2 regions of the Pseudoalteromonas sp. BDTF-M6 genome follow, and region 2 is predicted to be linked to the other one. Evidence: predicted binding sites of a transcription regulator. Region 2 holds the regulator's gene; the other holds the start of a gene.
The links. The regulator NrdR, encoded in region 2, represses ribonucleotide reductase genes. The targets are predictions, from matches to a motif close to AAACACNANATNTNGTGTTT.
Positions count from the first base shown of each region.

Region 1: nrdA (class 1a ribonucleoside-diphosphate reductase subunit alpha) is a predicted target of NrdR. The motif match lies at 953-972, and genes of this name have one in related genera.

Region 1 covers NZ_JAGXTQ010000001.1:532,216-535,354, reverse strand. The annotation lists gene ubiG (bifunctional 2-polyprenyl-6-hydroxyphenol methylase/3-demethylubiquinol 3-O-methyltransferase UbiG) at 1-623, shown strand, start outside; gene nrdA (class 1a ribonucleoside-diphosphate reductase subunit alpha) at 1,129-3,139, shown strand, end outside.
Region 2 covers NZ_JAGXTQ010000004.1:17,758-20,896, reverse strand. The annotation lists gene glyA (serine hydroxymethyltransferase) at 1-784, shown strand, start outside; gene nrdR (transcriptional regulator NrdR) at 876-1,325, shown strand; gene ribD (bifunctional diaminohydroxyphosphoribosylaminopyrimidine deaminase/5-amino-6-(5-phosphoribosylamino)uracil reductase RibD) at 1,327-2,472, shown strand; gene KD147_RS09995 (riboflavin synthase) at 2,475-3,131, shown strand.

The sequences.
Region 1 (3,139 bases), on a different contig from region 2:
AGCCCTTACACGAAATCAACCCCCTGCGCCTGGATTTTATCGCCCAACATGCCAATGGCTTAGCCGATAAAGAAACCTTGGATATAGGCTGTGGCGGTGGCATTTTAGCGGAAAGCATGGCCAAGCTTGGCGCTAAGGTCACGGGTATCGATATGGGTCGCGAACCTCTTAATGTCGCCAAGCTTCATAGTCTCGAGTCGGGCATTAAAGTCGACTACCAACAAATTACCGCCGAGCAATATGCCGTCGAGCATGCCGAGCGCTTCGATGTGGTGACCTGTATGGAAATGCTTGAGCATGTGCCGGATCCGCAATCGGTGATCGCCAGTGCCGCCGCTCTGGCAAAACCCGGTGCCCAGGTTTACTTCTCTACCTTAAATAAAACGGCCAAGGCCTATTTGTTCGCCATTGTTGGCGCCGAGAAGTTGCTTAAGCTGGTACCTGAGGGGACACACGACCATAAGAAATTCATCCGTCCATCACAACTTATCCAGTGGGCCGAGCAAGCCGGATTGAAAGTGCGTCACAGCGCAGGACTCAGTTACAACCCGCTGAGCAAGCAATACACCCTAGGCCAGGACTTGGACGTTAACTACCTTTTGCACTTTGAAAAGCTAGCGTAAACAAAGCGTAGCCAATCCGGTTTGTGTTTTTCAAATGAGCGCATACACTATATCTGGTGGTTTGTTATTTTTTAAACACCAGATATAGTGCGCTTGTGCTAATCGCGTGATGAAAAGATGGTCGACTTGATGATAAAAAACCCAGTCGGTTAGACTAGAAAAAAATCATTAAATTTGTGTTTTTTGACGTTGATTTTCGCCGACCGACAGCATTAAAAATGTTTGAAGGTTAACGGTTACTAACTGCGGCAACTTATCCACAGATTGTCACAGTTTGCGCCTCTTGCAAATACACGCAGACCCCACTATCTTGTGAATCACAGAGATGAAAACACCATATCTAGTGTTTAAATCTTACACAGCTATAAATGCTTGGTGGCCGTGGGCGATGGCGCAAAGCAAAGGTATGCTTAGACGTAGTAAATACATCGCCTGCTGTAGCTGATTAAAGACATCTTTAGCAGCTGTGCGCTAATACAATTAATTATAATTACGGGCAATAACTATGACTCAACAGTTATCTGTTAGCAAACGCGATGGACGTAAGGAAGCGTTGGATTTAGATAAAATTCATCGTGTCATTACTTGGGCCGCAGAAGGGCTCAATAATGTATCTGTATCTCAGGTAGAACTTAAGTCCCATATTCAATTCTATGACGGCATTCGCACCGAAGATATTCACGAAACGATTATCAAATCGGCCGCGGACTTGATCTCAAAAGATACGCCTGACTATCAGTATTTGGCAGCGCGTCTGGCTATTTTCCACCTGCGTAAAAAAGCCTATGGCCGTTTTGAGCCACCTAAACTGTATGATCATGTTGTTAAGCTCGTTGAAGATAAGCGTTATGACCAGCATTTAGTTACCGACTACACTCAGTCTGAATTTGAGCAAATGGATCAGTTTATTGACCATAGCCGCGATTTAAACTTCAGCTATGCCGCCGTTAAGCAGCTAGAAGGTAAGTATCTGGTACAAAACCGCGTTACCGGCGATATTTATGAGAGCGCCCAGTTCCTATATATGTTGGTTGCGGCCAGCCTATTCTCGGATTACCCAAAAGAAACGCGTCTTGATTATGTGAAGCGTTTTTACGATGCGGTTTCTCAATTTAAGATCTCGCTACCCACACCTATTATGTCGGGTGTTCGTACACCTACGCGTCAATTTAGCTCGTGTGTACTGATCGAGTGTGCCGATAGTCTAGACTCTATCAACGCTACGTCATCGGCGATTGTAAAATACGTCTCTCAACGCGCAGGCATCGGTATCAACGCCGGTCGCATTCGCGCCCTAGGTAGCCCAATTCGTAACGGTGAAGCGTATCACACAGGTTGTGTGCCTTTTTATAAGCACTTCCAAACCGCGGTTAAAAGCTGTTCGCAAGGCGGCGTACGTGGTGGTGCCGCTACCCTGTTCTATCCGCTATGGCACCTAGAGGTTGAAAACCTGCTGGTTCTTAAGAATAACCGTGGTGTTGAAGACAACCGTGTTCGCCACCTGGATTACGGTGTGCAATTTAACAAGCTGATGTATACCCGCTTGATCAAAGACGGTTTCATTACCTTATTCAGCCCATCGGATGTGCCTGGTCTTTACGATGCTTTCTTCGAAGACCAAGACTTGTTCGAGCAGCTTTATGTGAAATACGAACAGGACGAGTCAATTCGTAAGAAGCGCATTAAGGCCGTTGAATTGTTCTCTATGTTCTTGCAAGAGCGTGCCAGCACGGGTCGTATTTACCTGCAAAACGTTGACCACTGTAATACCCATAGCCCATTTGATGCCAAGGTTGCACCTATTCGCCAGTCTAACCTGTGCCTAGAGATCGCCTTGCCAACTAAGCCACTGAACGATGTGAACGACGACAGCGGTGAAATCGCCCTGTGTACCTTGTCAGCCTTCAACTTAGGTGCCATTGAGTCACTGGATGAGCTGGAAGAGCTTGCCGAGCTGGCGGTACGTGCCCTTGATAACCTGTTGGATTACCAAGAGTACCCTGTGCCGGCCGCATACAATGCCACCATGGGTCGTCGTACCCTGGGTGTAGGCGTAATTAACTTCGCTTATTACCTGGCTAAAAATGGTAAGCGTTATTCGGATGGCAGCGCCAATGGCCTAACGCATAAAACCTTTGAAGCGATTCAGTATTATCTGATGAAAGCATCAAACGAGCTGGCTAAAGAAAAAGGCGCGTGTCCTAAATTTAACGAAACCACCTATTCACAGGGCATTATGCCTATCGATACCTATAAGAAGGATCTCGATAGCGTCTGTGATGAGCCACTGCACCTGGATTGGGATGGCCTGCGCGAAAGCGTCCAAGCCTATGGCATGCGTAACTCGACTCTGTCGGCGCTGATGCCATCGGAAACCTCGTCGCAAATTTCCAACGCGACTAACGGAATTGAGCCTCCGCGCGGTCATATTAGCGTTAAGGCGTCTAAAGACGGTATCCTTAAGCAAGTTGTGCCAGAGTATGAGCGTCTAAAAGATCAATACGAGTTGCTGTGGG
Region 2 (3,139 bases):
GGTTGAAGCGCTAGCGCTTGAGCATAAGCCGAAAATGATCATCGGTGGTTTCTCTGCTTACTCAGGTATCGTTGACTGGAAACGTTTCCGTGAAATCGCCGACAAAGTAGGTGCTTACCTGTTTGTTGATATGGCTCACGTTGCCGGTCTTATTGCCGCTGGCGTATACCCAAGCCCAGTGCCTTACGCACACGTGGTAACAACCACAACGCACAAGACGCTAGCCGGTCCTCGTGGTGGTCTAATCGTGTCTAACTGTGGCGATGAAGAGATCTACAAAAAGCTAAACAGCGCCGTATTCCCAGGTGGCCAGGGTGGTCCTCTATGTCACGTAATCGCAGCTAAAGCGGTTGCTTTCAAAGAAGCACTGCAGCCTGAATTTAAAGCATACCAGCAGCAAGTTGTTGCTAATGCTCAAGCCATGGTTGAAGTACTACAAGAGCGCGGCTACAAGGTAGTATCGGGTAAAACCGACAACCACCTGTTCCTTCTTGATTTGATCGATAAAGACATCACGGGTAAAGATGCCGATGCCGCTCTTGGCAATGCCAACATCACGGTAAACAAAAACTCGGTACCAAACGATCCACGTTCACCGTTTGTAACCTCGGGTCTACGTATCGGTTCTCCGGCTATCACTCGTCGTGGTTTCAAAGAAGCCGAAGCGAAAGAGCTAGCGGGCTGGATCTGTGACGTACTTGATAACATCGACAACACAGATGTTCAGGCACAAGTGAAAGAAAAAGTGAAAGCGATTTGCGCTAAGTTCCCTGTTTACGCATAACAGTGTGAAATAGCTATTACACAAACATTTGTGTATGATAAAGGCCGCAATTTTTGCGGCCTTTTTGTTATCTACAGGAATCCCATTCACTATGCATTGTCCTTTCTGCAGCGCTAAAGACACCAAGGTTATTGATTCACGCCTGGTCGGTGGTGGCCACCAAGTTCGTCGTCGTCGCGAATGCAATGAGTGTCACGAACGTTTTACCACCTTCGAAGGAGCCGAGTTGGTGATGCCGCGCGTGATCAAGCGTGATGGTTCCCGTGAGCCTTTTAATGAAGACAAGCTGCAAAATGGCCTGCACCGCGCGTTAGAGCGTCGACCAGTAAAAACAGAACAAGTCGATGAAGTGGTGCATCAAATCAAGTCACAAATTCGCGCCACCGGTGAACGTGAAGTCAGTTCACAACTGATTGGCGAGTGCATTATGGAAGCGCTGAAAGGTTTAGATAAGGTTGCTTATGTGCGCTTTGCCTCCGTCTATCGCTCGTTTGAAGATATCCGTGAATTCGGTGAAGAAATCGCCCGCCTAGGAGATTAAGATGACCTTCAGTGCGGACGATAAGCGCTATATGCGCCGAGCCATTGAGCTTGCTTATCAAGGTCGATTCACCACCACACCCAATCCCAATGTCGGCTGTGTTCTGGTTAAAAATGGCCAAGTAATAGGGGAAGGTTTTCACCAACAGGCGGGTACTCCACACGCCGAAGTGCACGCCTTGGCGGCGGCGGGTGATAATGCCCAAGGCGCCACCGCCTATGTTACGCTTGAGCCCTGTAGTCATACCGGTCGCACCGGCCCCTGTGCCGGCGCCCTGATCAAGGCCAAGGTCGCGAAAGTGATCTGCGCCATGCAAGACCCTAATCCGCAGGTCAGTGGCCGCGGCATGAAGATGCTCGCCGAGGCGGGCATAGAGGTCGCATCCGGTTTGCTTGGTGAAGAAGCCGAGAAGTTAAACCTGGGCTTTTTAAAACGCATGCGCAGCGGACGTCCCTATGTCACCTGTAAGCTGGCCGCCAGCCTCGATGGTAAAACCGCTCTGGCCAATGGTGAGAGTAAATGGATCACCGGCCCCGAGGCGCGTAAAGATGTTCACCTATTGCGTGCCCAGCACTGTGCCATCTTAAGTGGTGCCGATACCGTGTTGATGGACGATGCCAAGCTTAATGTGCGCCTAGACGACAGCCAGCGTAGCGAATATGTGTTGCCACAGGTGCGTCAACCGCTGCGGGTGATCTTAGATAGCCGTTATCGGCTGACTCCGGATCTTGCGCTTTTTCAACAGCCAGGCAAGATATTATTAGTGCGCTCAAGCACAGCAGGTGTTAACCCCAAAGAGCTTGATAAACCGCCCGTGTGGCCCAACAATGTAACCGAGTTGGTGTGCGATGGCCTTGAAAATGGCCAGGTCAATCTCGATGCCTTGCTTGCACAGCTGGCGCAGAGCGAAATTAACTCCGTCTGGCTAGAGGCGGGCGCGACCCTGGCTGGTGCCATGGCACAGCAGCAACTCATTGATAGCTACATTGTTTATATTGCGCCAAAATTAATGGGCAGCGATGCCAAAGGGCTGTTAAATATGGGCCCATTTACGGCAATGGCGCAGGTGCCGACCATGCACTTTAGCGATATGACCCCAATTGGTGAGGATATTCGCCTTACCTTAGAGCAACTTAGAGTAGAATAGCCATGTTTACAGGCATTATTGAAGCAACGGGCACACTCAGCTCCCTCACCTTGGTTGATGGCGACCTTAGCGTGCGCGTACAAAGTGACAACTTAGACATGAGTGATGTGGCGCTTGGCGATAGCATCGCCACCAATGGCGTCTGCTTAACGGTCACCGAAAAATTCAGCGATGGCTTTAGTGCCGATGTGTCAAAAGAGACATTGTCACTGACCCGTTTTGCGCACTATCAGCGTGGCCAGCGGGTCAATTTAGAAAAGGCTCTACAGCCGATTTCGCGCTTGGGTGGACACTTGGTTTCCGGCCATGTGGATGGCATCGCCGAGGTGGTTAAGGTCAGCCCTAATGCCCGCGCCATCGAATATTGGCTGGCGGCGCCAGAAGCGCTGATGAAGTACATTCCCTACAAGGGCTCGGTGTGCATCGACGGCGCCAGTTTGACCGTCAATGAAATCGACGGTAACCAGTTTAAATTAACGATTGTGCCGCACACGCTGGCACAAACAACGATCGCCGAATTTCAGGTTGGCACTAAGGTCAATCTCGAGGTCGATCAAATAGCGCGTTACTTGGAGCGCCTTATTCAAGGAGCGCAAGCTCCGAAAGCAGAATCAACAGTATCCGAAAGCCTGCTCATTCAGGCTGGATTTATCAAATAACACATAAT